3 regions of the Clostridium sp. ETTB3 genome follow, and region 3 is predicted to be linked to each of the others. Evidence: a T-box and tRNA genes for the amino acid it is inferred to sense, from the RefSeq annotation. Region 3 holds a T-box; the other regions hold tRNA genes.
What was found. The T-box of region 3 lies ahead of thrS (threonine--tRNA ligase). A T-box ahead of a tRNA ligase gene usually reads a tRNA of that ligase, here a tRNA-Thr.

Region 1: it has a tRNA-Thr gene. The T-box ahead of thrS (threonine--tRNA ligase) is inferred to sense a tRNA for this amino acid. The anticodon was not compared.
Region 2: it has a tRNA-Thr gene. The T-box ahead of thrS (threonine--tRNA ligase) is inferred to sense a tRNA for this amino acid. The anticodon was not compared.

What each region holds. Positions count from the first base shown of each region.
Region 1 is NZ_CP199832.1:480,321-485,603, forward strand. Features, by position in the region: gene mreB (rod shape-determining protein MreB) at 1-947, shown strand, start outside; gene yyaC (spore protease YyaC) at 990-1,529, opposite strand; tRNA gene ACUN06_RS02385 (tRNA-Tyr) at 1,957-2,041, shown strand; tRNA gene ACUN06_RS02390 (tRNA-Thr) at 2,083-2,157, shown strand; tRNA gene ACUN06_RS02395 (tRNA-Tyr) at 2,161-2,245, shown strand; tRNA gene ACUN06_RS02400 (tRNA-Val) at 2,269-2,344, shown strand; tRNA gene ACUN06_RS02405 (tRNA-Thr) at 2,350-2,424, shown strand; tRNA gene ACUN06_RS02410 (tRNA-Tyr) at 2,430-2,514, shown strand; SAM riboswitch class I at 2,633-2,765, shown strand; gene metK (methionine adenosyltransferase) at 2,854-4,029, shown strand; gene nagA (N-acetylglucosamine-6-phosphate deacetylase) at 4,125-5,261, opposite strand.
Region 2 is NZ_CP199832.1:2,789,569-2,794,851, forward strand. Features, by position in the region: gene ACUN06_RS13320 (DnaD domain protein) at 1-41, shown strand, start outside; gene ACUN06_RS13325 (ATP-binding protein) at 34-1,014, shown strand; tRNA gene ACUN06_RS13330 (tRNA-Thr) at 1,150-1,224, opposite strand; tRNA gene ACUN06_RS13335 (tRNA-Asp) at 1,242-1,318, opposite strand; tRNA gene ACUN06_RS13340 (tRNA-Val) at 1,325-1,400, opposite strand; tRNA gene ACUN06_RS13345 (tRNA-Glu) at 1,409-1,483, opposite strand; tRNA gene ACUN06_RS13350 (tRNA-Asp) at 1,543-1,619, opposite strand; tRNA gene ACUN06_RS13355 (tRNA-Val) at 1,625-1,700, opposite strand; tRNA gene ACUN06_RS13360 (tRNA-Glu) at 1,709-1,783, opposite strand; tRNA gene ACUN06_RS13365 (tRNA-Thr) at 1,790-1,864, opposite strand; tRNA gene ACUN06_RS13370 (tRNA-Asp) at 1,896-1,972, opposite strand; tRNA gene ACUN06_RS13375 (tRNA-Val) at 1,979-2,054, opposite strand; tRNA gene ACUN06_RS13380 (tRNA-Glu) at 2,062-2,136, opposite strand; gene ACUN06_RS13385 (hypothetical protein) at 2,260-2,841, opposite strand; gene ACUN06_RS13390 (BaiN/RdsA family NAD(P)/FAD-dependent oxidoreductase) at 3,089-4,333, shown strand; gene ACUN06_RS13395 (acyl-[acyl-carrier-protein] thioesterase) at 4,386-5,147, opposite strand; gene ACUN06_RS13400 (RNA-guided endonuclease TnpB family protein) at 5,239-5,283, opposite strand, start outside.
Region 3 is NZ_CP199832.1:319,404-324,686, reverse strand. Features, by position in the region: gene ACUN06_RS01640 (hypothetical protein) at 1-1,037, opposite strand, end outside; T-box leader at 1,457-1,670, shown strand; gene thrS (threonine--tRNA ligase) at 1,847-3,778, shown strand; gene ACUN06_RS01630 (5-formyltetrahydrofolate cyclo-ligase) at 3,901-4,449, opposite strand; gene mprF (bifunctional lysylphosphatidylglycerol flippase/synthetase MprF) at 4,459-5,283, opposite strand, start outside.

The sequences.
Region 1 (5,283 bases), 160 kb from region 3:
TAAAAGAACCTTCAGTTGTAGCAATTAATAGAAATAATAATAAAGTTTTAGCTGTTGGTGAAGAAGCAAGAAAAATGATAGGGAGAACACCAGGAAATATTATAGCGGTTAGGCCATTAAGAGATGGGGTAATATCAGATTATGATATTACAGAAAAAATGCTTAAAAGTTTTATAAAAAAGGCATTAGGAAAGAGAAGAGTAATTGCACCTAGAGTTGTAGTTTGTATTCCATCAGAAGCAACAGAAGTTGAAAAAAGAGCTGTTATAGATGCAGCTATTAATTCAGGAGCTAAAAAGGTTAATTTAATAGAGGAGCCATTAGCAGCATCAATTGGAGCTGGACTTGATATAACACAGCCTAATGGTCATATGATAGTTGATATTGGTGGAGGAACAACTGATATTGCAATTATATCTTTAGGTGGAGTAGTTATTAGAGAGTCTATAAAAGTAGCTGGAGATAAGTTTGATGAAGCAATTATTAAATATGTAAGGATGAAATATAAGATTTTAATCGGAGAAAAGACTGCTGAAGATTTAAAAGTTAGTGTAGGATCAGTTTTTAAAGATTCGAGAAATATATCAACAAGTATAAAAGGTAGGAATTTAATAACTGGGTTACCTGGTGAAGTTTTAATTTCAACTGAAGAATTAAGAGAAGCTTTAATGGAGCCGGTTTCAATGATTTTAGAAAGTGTAAAATCTGTTTTAGAGCAAACTCCTCCAGAATTAGCCGCAGATATAATCGAAAGAGGGATATTAATGACTGGTGGAGGAGCGTTAATAGATGGATTAGATAAGCTTATCGAAGATAGTACAGGCATTAAGGTTAATGTTGCAAGTAATTCTATAGAAGCTGTAGCATTAGGAACTGGAGAGGTGCTTAAATATGCATCAAAATTGGACAATGAGTTTACTAATAAGGAAATTACTTTAATAGATTAGAGTTTGGTTTTTAAAATAAACAATGCTAGAAGTAGTACAGTTCTAGCATTGTTTATTTGATAACGAATTTAGATAATAGGCATTAATTAAGCCGTTAGAAATAACTTTTGCCATTTCAAATACTAAGTGAAGTCGTATACTGCGAGAAGTAAAAAATTCAGCTGCATCGCTAGAATCAATTATTCCAATTATTGAGGCAACACCAACATCAGGTAATGATTTTCCAACACCCTTTCCAGGATGAATTGGATAATCGCGTGTATGAATCTCGCCAATGGAATTTGTATCTCCAAGACAAGCATCTATTCCTATTATACATGCATTAGGGTGTAATTTATTTATTTCTTCTAGTTTTTTATCTAAATTCAATGCGTGAATAGGATCCTTTAATGTTCCATATACAGGTAAGGGAAAATTATGTTCTTCAAGAAATGTTCCAACAAGTGGTCCCAAACAATCACCAACACATTTATCAGTACCAATACAAACTATAATACTATTAGGATTAATATATTTTATCATAAATTCAGCAATTTCATAGTAAGCTAAATTAGATTTATAATTAAATTTCCTTTTAATCAAATAATTCACCCCTATCTTTATAATGAAGATTATTTTTATTTGTTATAAATAAGGAAGCATATATTAAAATTCTTCATGAAATTTTATCTCATATAAATATATGACTTATAAAGCAATAATATAATTTTTATAAAAAATAAAGTTTATATTTTTATAATTAAATAAAAATATATTAAAATGCTATCCTTGTACTTATACTATATTTATTAAAAATAAATGTGTTACTAAAATATAAGGGAAATATATTTAAAGTATAAAAAGAAAATTATATTAAAATGGAGAAAAAGAGAGTAATTTAAATTTAATTACATATAATTAGGGATAATAGGCTAAAATAGTGGTTGAAATATAATTGGTTTAATTATATACTAGTCCTTGTCAGTTCGGCAGTAACAAAACGAACGGCACAAAGTTATAAAACAAAAATGGGGGAGTTCCCGAGAGGCCAAAGGGGGCAGACTGTAAATCTGTTACGTTTCGTTTCGATGGTTCGAATCCGTCCTCCCCCACCATTAATAACTTGAAAATTAATGAAATTGAAATTTGTTAATATGCTTCATTGGCTCAATGGCAGAGCAGCTGACTTGTAATCAGCAGGTTGTTGGTTCGACTCCGACATGAAGCTCCAAATGGGGGAGTTCCCGAGAGGCCAAAGGGGGCAGACTGTAAATCTGTTACGTTTCGTTTCGATGGTTCGAATCCGTCCTCCCCCACCATTTAAAATTTTCAAATTAATTATGGAAGCATAGCTCAGCTGGGAGAGCATCTGCCTTACAAGCAGAGGGTCACAGGTTCGATCCCTGTTGTTTCCACCAAATAAGCTTCATTGGCTCAATGGCAGAGCAGCTGACTTGTAATCAGCAGGTTGTTGGTTCGACTCCGACATGAAGCTCCAAAAATGGGGGAGTTCCCGAGAGGCCAAAGGGGGCAGACTGTAAATCTGTTACGTTTCGTTTCGATGGTTCGAATCCGTCCTCCCCCACCATTTAAGCATGGTTTATACCATGCTTTTTTTATATATTAGTTATACATAAAAATAAAAAATTATTGACATAGTATGGATATATGTATAAAATGTTCTTAGAAATAAAATTTGATATTAGTTCTTATCCAGAGAGGTGGAGGGATAAAGGCCCTGTGAAACCCGGCAACCTGTTGATAGTGACAAGTAATAATATTTGAAACTAGTAGACGTGGTGCAAATTCCTGCAGAATTTTTAATTTGCAAGATAAGAAGACATTAGATAATAATAAGTCTCTTCTTTTTGCAAGAGACTTTTTTTATTGCTTAGAATTAATATCAGAATGAGAGGAGCTAAGCAAAATGAAAAGATTATTTACATCAGAATCAGTAACAGAAGGGCATCCAGATAAAATATGTGACCAAATTTCGGATGCAGTTTTAGACAGTATATTAGCAAGGGATCCAATGGCAAGAGTTGCTTGTGAAACAGCAGTAACAACAGGAATGGTACTAGTAATGGGGGAAATATCAACATCTTGTTATGTAGATATTCCTAAAGTAGTTAGAAACACAATTAAAGAAATTGGATATGATAGAGCTAAATATGGATTTGATTGTGATACTTGTTCAGTATTAACATCTATTGATGAACAATCAAGTGATATTGCAATGGGAGTTGATGAGGCTTTAGAATCTAGAGAGGGAGAAAATGATGAAGTTGAAGCTGTAGGTGCTGGAGATCAAGGAATGATGTTTGGGTTTGCAACTAATGAAACACCTGAATATATGCCTTCACCAATTGCTATGGCACATAGATTATCAAGAAGATTAACAGAAGTAAGAAAAAATGGAACTTTATCATATTTAAGACCAGATGGTAAAACTCAAGTAACGGTGGAATATGATGATAATAAGGTAGTAAGAATTGATGCAATAGTTATATCAACTCAACATGATGAACATGTAAGTCAAGAACAAATAAGAGAAGATTTAATGGAGCATGTAATAAGAGCTGTTATACCTGCTGAATTATTAGATGAATCAACTAAATATTACATTAATCCAACTGGTAGATTTGTTGTTGGAGGACCACAAGGAGATAGTGGATTAACAGGAAGAAAAATTATAGTTGATACTTATGGAGGATATGGAAGACACGGTGGTGGTGCATTCTCAGGAAAAGATCCAACAAAGGTTGATAGATCAGCAGCTTATGCAGCAAGATGGGTAGCTAAGAACTTAGTTGCAGCTGGTATAGCTGATAAATTAGAAATTCAATTAGCTTATGCAATAGGTGTTGCAAAGCCAGTATCTATTGAAGTTGAAACTTTTGGAACAGGTAAGTTAAGTGATGAAGAAATAACTAACATTGTTGAAAAAGTATTTGATTTAAGACCAGGAGCAATTATAAGAGATCTTGATTTAAGAAGACCTTTATATAGACAAACAGCTGCTTATGGTCACTTTGGTAGAAATGATTTAAATTTACCTTGGGAACAATTAAATAAAGTTGATGAAATAAAGAAATACCTATAATAAAAAGCGAGGACATAAGTCTTCGCTTTTTATTATAATTAAAAGATTAAGTATCTTATGATGAAATTAATACAAAGTTTCTAGAGTAAAAAATATTAATTAGAATAAACTACCTTACCACCAATTATAGTAATTTTAATATCAATATTTTCATCAAAAACAACTAAATCAGCATCAAAATTTTCTTTAATTTGCCCTTTTTTATTATCAACCTTACAATATTTTGCTCCGTTGTAAGAAGCCATTTTAATTATTTCGTATAAAGGATAGTCAGTATTTTCATAAATATTTTTTATTGCTTTATTAAGAGTTAAAACAGATCCAGCTAATGCTCCATTTTCAAGTCTAGCAGCACCGTTTTTTACTATAACAGGTTGTCCGCCTAAAGCATATTTTCCATCAGGCATTCCACAAGCACACATTGCATCAGTAACTAATAATGTTTTATCAGTTCCTTTTTGTTTATAAGCAATTCTTAATGATGGGTAAGATATATGAATACCATCAGAAATTGTTTCTGTAGTTATATCAGTATCAAAAGTTGCGCCTACAACTCCAGGTTCTCTATGGGTAAAACCAGTCATTGCATTAAATAAGTGTGTTGAATGGCAAAATCCACTTTTTATACCTTCAATAGCTTCTTCATAAGTAGCTTTAGTATGACCTATAGAACAACGGATTCCTTTTTCAGTTAATATACTAGCTAATTCTTTTGCTCCATCAACTTCAGGGGCCATAGTAATTGACACTACAGCATCCATTGCATCTCCTGTCATAGCTTCGAAGTTTTCATAGCTTGGCTTAATTAGATAGTTAGAATTTTGAGCACCTATGGCACCAGGACTAATAAATGGTCCTTCTAAGTGAGCACCTAAAACTTGTGCACCATCTGTACCTTCTATTTTAGCTTTCTTAATAGCTAACATAGATTTTAATATGTCTGAAGCAGACATTGTCATTGTTGTTGGAGTAAACGAAGTAGTACCAAACTTACAAATTGTTTTTGAAATTTCATTTATTGCTTCAAATGTACCATCCATAGTATCATATCCACTAGCACCATGAATATGAACATCGATAAATCCAGGAGCAACATAGAGACCCTTGCAGTCTATTTCCTCATTAGTATTTATAATTTTGGGATTTATCTCCTTTATTATATCGTTTTCAATTAATATAGATCCCTTTTCAATTTTATCGAGAAAAACGATATTACAATTTTTTAATAACATATAAATAGACCTCCAGAATAAT
Region 2 (5,283 bases), 350 kb from region 3:
CATTAGAAAAGAAATTGTTAGGATGGGATAAAGATGATTAAAGGATATCAAACGGAACTTATGGATATGTATGAAAAAATTCGTACTGATGAAAATCGTAAATTAATGAAAAGACGTGAAGAAATAAAAAATAAATATCCAGAAATATTAGAATTAGATACAACAATTCAAAAACTTTGTTTAAATTTATCTATGGCTGCATTAAGGGGAATTACAGATCAAAATGAATTAAATAACATTAAAGAAGAAATAACCGACTTAAGAGCTAAAAAATATGAAATGCTTGTATCTCATGGATATAATCCTGATTATTTAAATTTACACTACAATTGTCCAAAATGTAAAGATACTGGATTTATTGGAATAGACAAATGTTCTTGTTTTAAATCTAAATTAATTAAATTATATTATAAAGATTCAGATTTAGAAGAAGCTGTTAAAACTAATAATTTTAAAAACTTTAATATAAATTTATATTCTAATCATAAATTAAACGATGAAAGGTATACTCCTCGTAAAAATATAGAAGATATCCTTGAATATATAACTGGTGAATACTTACCAAACTTTAAAACTTCAAATACAAACCTTTTGTTTTATGGTAACTCTGGTACTGGTAAAACATTTTTATCATGGTGTATTGCTAAAGAATTATTAGATAAGGGATTTCTTGTAGTTTATAAAACTTCTGATGACCTTTTACGTGCACTTAAGGATATAAAATTTAATAATGATACTGATTTAGAAAATCTTCTTATTAATTGTGATTTACTAATTATTGATGATTTAGGTTCAGAACAAATTACCGATTTCTCATCTACAGAATTATTTACATTAATTAATAAAAAAATATTAAAAAATAAAAAGATGCTTATTTCTACAAACTTAAGTCTTCCTCTTATCTCAAAAAGGTATAGCGAAAGAATTTCTTCAAGAATAATTGGTGAATTTAAATTATTTAAATTTTTTGCAGAAGATATAAGAATACAACTTAATTTAAAAAGACAAAAATAAAAAAACAAATCCTAATAACTTAAATTTCTTTACTGAAATAAGTTATTAGGATTTTTTTAACTATATGTATTTATATAAGTTTGCTTTAATAATTATTTTTTAAAACAAAAAAAACTTCACCTTAGTGAAGTTTTTTGGAGCTTCATGTCGGAGTCGAACCAACAACCTGCTGATTACAAGTCAGCTGCTCTGCCATTGAGCCAATGAAGCATATTATAAAATTAAAATGGCGACTCAGAAGGGGCTCGAACCCTCGACCTCTGGCGTGACAGGCCAGCACTCTAACCAACTGAGCTACTGAGCCATTATTTGGTGGAAACAACAGGGATCGAACCTGTGACCCTCTGCTTGTAAGGCAGATGCTCTCCCAGCTGAGCTATGCTTCCATATAAAATGGTGACCCCTAGGGGAATCGAACCCCTGTTACCACCGTGAAAGGGTGGTGTCTTGACCGCTTGACCAAGGGGCCTAGTCTTTTGTTCACTACAATGCATTATTCATTTGTTTACATTGAGTTTTTTATAAAATTGGCGACTCAGAAGGGGCTCGAACCCTCGACCTCCGGCGTGACAGGCCGGCACTCTAACCAACTGAGCTACTGAGCCATTATTGGTGGAAACAACAGGGATCGAACCTGTGACCCTCTGCTTGTAAGGCAGATGCTCTCCCAGCTGAGCTATGCTTCCATATAAAATGGTGACCCCTAGGGGAATCGAACCCCTGTTACCACCGTGAAAGGGTGGTGTCTTGACCGCTTGACCAAGGGGCCATAAAATGGAGCTTCATGTCGGAGTCGAACCAACAACCTGCTGATTACAAGTCAGCTGCTCTGCCATTGAGCCAATGAAGCACATTTTTATGACTTTAATATTAAATTAAAGTGGCGACTCAGAAGGGGCTCGAACCCTCGACCTCCGGCGTGACAGGCCGGCACTCTAACCAACTGAGCTACTGAGCCATTATTTGGTGGAAACAACAGGGATCGAACCTGTGACCCTCTGCTTGTAAGGCAGATGCTCTCCCAGCTGAGCTATGCTTCCAAATAAATGGTGACCCCTAGGGGAATCGAACCCCTGTTACCACCGTGAAAGGGTGGTGTCTTGACCGCTTGACCAAGGGGCCTAGTTTTTTGTTTTTCCTACGCTCTCCCGAGCACATTACCTATAATACCTAAAATTATATATAGTGTCAACACTTTTTTTAATTTTTTTTTATATATTTTTTATTATGTAATATTAAAAACTTCTAAATCAGCATGGTTACCACATTTTCAGGATTTTTAACTTTTTCAATTGCCATACCATATCTCGCTAAAATATCTTCTTTTTCTTTAATTTCTTTATTTATTTTTTTTATTTCAAAAGAACAAATTTCAAAAAATTCTTCTTTATTTACTTCTTCAACTTTTATATTAAATCCACTTTTTTTAAAATTTTGTCCACTTGCATTTATTTTTATAGGTATAATTTCATTAATAACACATAAAATTTCTTTTTCCCATACTCCCCTTTTATTTATTGCATATTTATCTTTTAATAAGTTAAGACTTTTAAATTCAATATTATATTCATTTTCTATAGTATCTAAAATCGCCTTATATAACGCAACTGAAATTCCCCTATTTAATTTAATTTTTAAAAAATCATTATATTTAACTAAAAATTCATCTATTTCAGTTTCAGTAATAAATTCAACTGAATCCTTATTAAATACTCTTATTCCTTTACTATCTGGATAATTAACTACTACTTGATCATAATTCATTCTTCTTAATTTAAATTCTTTATTATAATCTTCACACTCAGTATTAACTATCTTAACAATCATTAAATTTCACCTCTAAATTTAGTATTCCTTAATTTTTTAAATTTATTATTTTATAATTACATAATTATTATTGCAGAACATAAGTCAAAACATTATCATATTTAGTAATTAGTAGTTTTAGCTAGTATTTTAAATTCAATTTATAACTTAATTCTTGTTTTAATACATATAAAACAAAATCACAAATTAAATTTGATACATAACTGCTAACTTCCAACTACTAACTAACAGAAAGGGGTTGTTTTATTTGCATCATGATTTAATAATTGTTGGTGGTGGAGCTTCTGGCTTAGTTGCTGCTATTACTGCAAAAGACTTTGGAATGGATGTTGCTATAGTTGAAGGAAGTGATAGAATTGGTAAAAAGATTTTAACTACTGGTAATGGTAGATGTAATATATCTAATAATTGTATTAAACCTCCATTTATTAATTATCATAGTTCTAATTCAGACTTTAAATTTTCAGCATTAGAAAAATTTTCTCTTGAAGATACAAAAAACTTTTTTTTATCTTTAGGACTTCCAATTGTATCTCTTCCAAATGGCAAACTTTATCCACAATCATTACAAGCTTCATCAGTTGTTGATATTTTAAAAATGGCTTTAGAAGATAGAAATATATCTTTATACACAAACTGCAAAGTAAAAGATATCCACAGGGGTAAAGAATTTAAATTATCCACAACTAATGAGGAGTTTAATTTATTCACAGCTAATAAAATTATTTTAGCTTGTGGAGGAAAATCTGCCCCAAAGACAGGTTCAGATGGAAGTGGTTATAAATTAACAAAATCGCTGGGTCATTCAATAACTGATTTGCTTCCTGGAATAGTTCAATTAAAATTAGATTATAATCATTTAAAAGCATTATCTGGAATAAAGTTTGATGGATATGTCACTCTTTTATGTGATGATAAAGCCATAAAAAAAGAATTTGGAGAAATATTATTTACTGACTATGGAATATCAGGCCCTCCTATACTTCAAATATCAGCCTTAGCTTCTGAAAATACCTTTAAGAAAAATAAAACAGAAATTATTGTTGATTTAATGCCAAGTTATACTCTTGAAGAATTAGAGGATTTTATAGAATGTCACTTTGCTTTACTTAGTCATAGACCAATAATAAATGCATTAATTGGTGTCGTTAATAAAAAACTAATACCTATACTTCTTAAGGAATCTGGAATTGATAATCTTCAAATGCCTTGTTATGAACTTTCTTGGCATGAAAAGAAAAAATTAATTAGCACCTTAAAATCTTGGAAATTTACATGTACAGGTACTAATGACTTTAATCAAGCACAAGTTACTGTTGGTGGCGTAAATACAAAAGAAATTAACCCTACTACATTAGAATCTAATATAGTTCCTAATTTATATTTTTGTGGAGAAATATTAGATGTACATGGTGATTGTGGAGGATTTAACTTACAATGGGCTTGGAGTTCTGGATATGCTGTTGCCCAATCAATTGCACAAAAAAAATAAACTGCTATATAAATATTTAAGACTGCTGTAACTTTGTAAGCAGTCTTAATATTTATACAGTGTAGTTTCTTACTTTACTCCATTTACTCTTTAAAATAGAAAGCTCTGTACCTTCATTATTTTCTATCTTATGCAATATTATTAATTCATCATTATATTCCCTTACTTCATATGATGCTATTATTTCAACTCCATACTTGCATTCTTTTTCAAAAACTACATTTAATTCTTTCAATTCATAATTTAATACAGTTTCTAATGGAAGTGATTCAACTGCCCACTCAACATATCTAACATTATTTACGTGCATATTAGAATCTATATCGCCATATCTAACCTTAAATATATTTTCATTATCTACCTTTTCCATTCTTTCTAATCTTTCTATTTTTAAATTTGATTTTTCATTTTTATCTACATTATAAGCTTCATATTGGTCTTCTGGTATCCTTATAGCTCTTCTCTTATCTATATTAATTAATAATAATATTCCTTCTCCCTCTACTATCTTTTCATTATTTTCGTCATACATTTCATATAACCTTGATGCATAAAACTTCTTAAAGCTACTCGCACTAGTAACTACCCTTATTTTTTCTCCAAACTTAGGATATCTCTTTACTTTTATATCATATTTATAAAATACCCATGCAAGTCTTCTTTCCGTTAAATAATCAATTCCAACACCTAAATCATTTGATTGAATAGCTCCTATATCACAAAAATAATTAATTATTGATGACATCTTACAATCCAATCTATAATTAACTTCATAATAATGGACTTCATATTCCTTTTCTGTCCTTACTCCCATTTATAACACCCCTTATTAATATTGAACTACCTCGGATACAAGACCACGAGGATTCTTTTAGCGTAGTCTGATATTTAAGTTTCCACTTGAATTAACAAGCCACCCTTATACGCTTGGGAGAGTCCAATTTCCCATT
Region 3 (5,283 bases):
CTCCCATAATATGGTGTCCCTTCAACTGTTATTACATTGGCAGCTAATCCAGTAGCAGTTTGACTTGTATTACCACTTGAACTTCCAGTACGTAAATTAATTTCTTCCCTAATAATTTTTGGCTCTTCTTGTTTTACTTCTTCTTGTTCCACTTTTTTAGGTGAAATCTTTCTCTTACCAGTTGCTTTTCTTCCCCAGCTATCTTCAACAGTATAACTTACCTCTAAAACTCCACCTTCAAGTTCTGTTATTAAAGGCACAATTTTAGAATTATCAATATCCCCATCATGATCATCCTTTATTGATATTCCAGTAAGAATATCATTCATAGGATTTTCTGATTCTTCAATATCTGTAAGTCCATTTATAACTGGTGCTTCATTATATACAGTTTTAAGGTGATCTTCTTCAACTTGGAATCTTACATTTCCAATGTAATCATAATTATCAATTCCATCAGAATAATCTTCCTTTTGCTTGTCCACATCGCCTTGAATATTACCAGTAATCTTTAATACATCCTTACTATCAGTAGGTGTTATTTGTATAAAATCGCCTACTTCATAGTTTAAACTTTTTAATGGCTCTAATTTTTCAGAATTTCCAGTATCCTTACCTTTAAGTTCTACTGAAAATTTCTCTTTTTGCTCTTTATCAAATATTTTTATAGTATACATTGTTTCTTCTGGAGTTTCTTCTGATATATTCTTTTCAGATTGTTCACTAACAGTGAATTTCTTTTCTTTTTCATCAAATCCAATAGAAAACAATAATTGATCAGTTTTATCTATATATGCATTAAATTTAACTTTATCAAGTCCTAATTCTTCTTCCTTTAACTTGTTGTCTTGGCTTGTCTCATTTTCATCTTTAGAACTTGATTCTTCACTATTAGAATCACTTTTATCCTTATCAACTTCACTATTTAAACCTTTTTTAATAAATGCATCTTCAATTGTTGTTGCAATTGCATTTGTTGGCAAGGTTTGAGTAAATAATGCCGCTGCACAAATAATGGACACTAACCTTTTATTCATTTGTTTTTTTCACTCCCTTCTATTTAATTAAATAAATATAAACTTTTTATATTTATAGATAATTAAAATATTAAATTCACCCTCCCTTCATAGATTGTGATATTAATATAAAGAGCATTTTTAATGCTAATCGTAAAGATAGCATTATACTTTTATTATTTTACACTAATATTTAAATTTTTGTAGCTTTTTGTCGTAATTTGTTTTATTTTATTCAACTTATGCTTTAAATAATTAATTCTTTAAAAAATTAATCATTACTAGTTTATTGACATAATTAATTTAGATATTTATAATTATTGTTAAATAAAACTTAAAAATGGAGTCATCAAATTAAAAATTATATAATATATTATTTTTATAATTAAAAATTAATCTAATATATTATAGTATTTATTTTTAATGAAACAACCCCATAAATTAAATCTATGAAGAGACAAGTAAATTAAACCTTCATTTTCAGAGAGAAAATACAATAGCTGAAAGTATTTTTATATGAAATTAATTGAAAACTACCTCTGAGAGACTCTAATCCAGTCCGTTGCATCACGTTACGGTGTTTTCTTAAGAGGCCTTTATTTTATAGGCAATTAAGGGTGGAACCGCGGGAATTATAATGCTCTCGTCCCTTTTCTATACTATTTGTATAAGAAAAGCGACGACGAGCTTTTTTTATACATAAACTTATTAACAAAATTAATTAAGTTTAAATTTGCATTAAGGTTAACCTCAAAACGCTACACACATATTTAACCTTTTTACAACATTATTATTAACTAAAAACATAAAAATGAAGGGAGTTATTAAAAATGATTAAAATTACTTTAAAAGATGGATCTATTAAAGAAGTTGAAAATGGATCTTCAGTTTTAGATGTTGCTAAAGCAATTAGTGAAGGTTTAGCAAGAGTTGCACAATGTGGAATAGTAAATGGAAATGTTGTTGATTTAAGAACAACTTTAAATGAAGATTGTGAATTAGAAATTTGCACTTTTGATGCTCAAGAAGGAAAAGATACTGTAAGACATAGTATTTCTCATGTTCTTGCTGCTGCAGTAAAAAGATTATTCCCTGAAGCAAAAATTGCTATAGGTCCTGCAATTGCTAACGGCTTTTATTATGATTTCGATGTAGAAAAAGCTTTTACAGCAGATGATTTAGATAAAATAGAAGCTGAAATGAAAAAAATAATAAAAGAAAATCCTTCAATAGAAAGATTTGAACTTCCAAGAAATGAAGCTTTAGAACTTATGAAGGATGAACCTTATAAGGTTGAATTAATAAATGACCTTCCAGAAGATGAAATTATATCTTTCTACAAAATTGGTGATTTCACAGACCTTTGTGCTGGTCCTCACGTAATGTCATTAAAAAATATTAAAGCCATAAAGCTTTTAAGAACTGCTGGTGCTTACTGGAAAGGTGATGAAAAAAATAAAATGCTTTCTAGAATTTACGGAACAGCATTTTTAAAGAAAGCTGATTTAGATGCTCACTTAGAAGCTTTAGAAGAAGCTAAAAAGAGAGATCACAATAAATTAGGAAGAGAACTTGGAATCTTCACAACTGATGAGAAAGTTGGTCAAGGTCTTCCACTATTTATGCCAAAAGGAGCTAAATTATTCCAAACTCTTCAAAGATGGATTGAAGATGAAGAAGAAAGAAGAGGCTATGTATTAACTAAAACTCCATTTATGTCTAAAAATGATTTATTTGTTGCTTCTGGACACTGGAGCCACTATAAAGATGGAATGTTTGTATTAGGTGATGAAGAAAAAGATGCTGAAGTTATGGCATTAAGACCTATGACTTGCCCATTCCAATTTACAGTTTATAATGCAGAACAACATAGCTACAGAGATCTTCCTATAAGATATGCAGAAACTTCTACTTTATTTAGAAAAGAAGCTTCTGGTGAAATGCATGGATTAACTAGAGTTAGACAATTCACTTTATCTGAAGGTCATATAATTTGTACTCCAGAACAATTAGAAGATGAATTTAAAGAAGTTGTTGATTTAATAAATTACGTTATGGAAACTTTAGGTATATCTGAAGATATTTCTTATAGATTCTCTAAATGGGATCCAAAAGATACTGAAAAATATATAAACAACCCAGAGGCTTGGGAAGCTACACAAAATCAAATGAGAACTATATTAGATCATTTAGGAATTGATTATGTTGAAGCTGAAGGTGAAGCAGCATTCTATGGTCCAAAGTTAGATATTCAAGCTAAAAATGTTCATGGAAAAGAAGATACAATAATCACAGTTCAAATTGACTTTGCTTTAGGTGAAAGACTTGGTATGACTTACATTGATAAAGATGGAGAAAAGAAAATACCATTTGTTATTCACAGATCTTCAATTGGATGTTATGAAAGAACTATTGCAACTTTAATTGAAAAGTATGCTGGTGCTTTCCCAACTTGGATGTCTCCTGTTCAAGCTAAGGTTCTTCCACTATCTGATAAGTATGCTGAATATGCTGATGAAGTAGTTAAGACTTTAAGAAAAAATGGTGTTAGAGTTGAAGTTGACCACAGAGTTGAAAAGATTGGTTATAAGATTAGAGAAGCTAGACTTGAAAGAGTTCCTTATATCTTAGTTGTTGGTGAAAAGGAAGCTGCAAACAATGAAGTTTCTGTAAGAAGCAGAAAGAATGATGATGAAGGTGCAATGGCTTTAGATGCTTTTGTTTCTAGAATCACTACTGAAATAGCTAACAAAGAAAGATAGTTTTATAAAATAAATTAATTTAAATAAGAAAAAATCTAATGTAATCTGCACATTACATTAGATTTTTCTTTTCACACAACTTATTTAAAGTTACAAGTTTCAAGTTAATATAAATTTTAGTTTTATTTGTTAGTTATAATAAAATCAACTTTAATATCGTGGATTTCTGATTTAATATTTTCTACTATTTGCAATTCATATGCTAGGGCTAATTTAACACATTTATCATTAAGTTTTGAAATATATTTATCATAATACCCTCCACCATAACCAATCCTATTTCCATTCTTATCAAAAACTACACCAGGCATTATTATTAAATCAAACTTATCTCCAATTTTACTTTTATCCACATGCTTTGGTTCAAGTATACCCAATTTATCCACATTCATGTTATTTAAACTGTTAATTTTTATTGCTAACATTTCTTTATTAACTTTATCTGTTTTAGGAACATAAATATCTTTATTATCACTTATAGCATAATTTATAAATTTCTTAGTATCTACCTCTGAACCAAAGCTTATATAAGTAAATATTTTTTTTGATCTTTTATAAATATCACTATTTATTAATTTTTTAAATATTACCTTATCATATTTACTTTTGTTATCTAATTCTAGATAATTTCTTCTTTCTAATATTTCTTTTCTTAAAATATTTTTATCCATAATACCCAATTAATCCTTCTTGTCTTGAGATAAAATTGTTAATAATTGAATACAAGTTATTAATAATGAACTTTCCTTTTTGTATGCTATATATTTATCATCCCACTTACTTGCATACTTATCTTTAAACTTCTTTAACCCCTTAAATGAATAAATAAAGTTTCCATTATTAAATATTTGATATGCTATTTTTTCTCTTATAAATGAATAGTTACTTTCACCTACATCTGCTAGTGGAACTAATCCTAAATTAAAGAATTCATATCCATTTTCTTTACCATACTCAAATAAGTTTACAAATATAAAGTCCATTATTCCATTTAACTCTATATTCTTAAATCTCATAAGATCTATAGATAATGTCTTATTACCATCATACATAGGCATTATATTTGCAAAAGCTTTAATTTCACCTTCACTATTTCTAACTATTGCTATTTTATCCATCTCCATATACTCTTTGTTAAAGTATCCTACAGCAAATCCCTTTTCCTTTTTTCCATTTAACCATTCATCAGATACTTCTTTTAATTCTTTAAATAATTCATCTGTAAATGGAGGTGTTTCTATAGAAAAAGTATATCCAGCTTTATCAATTCTAGATACAGCTTGTCGTTTACTTTTATTTTTATTTCCTGCTAATGAAAATTCATCTAATTTTACAAGTGCATCTTGACCAAGTTTAAGGAAATCATATCCCATGTCATGAAGTTCTGGAAATATATTCATATCTACACCACTAAATACTAGCGTATAACCATACAAATCTGCTAAATCATAAAACTCCTTAATTGCTTCAGAAAATGCTTCTCTATTCCCTATAGGGCCGCCTAA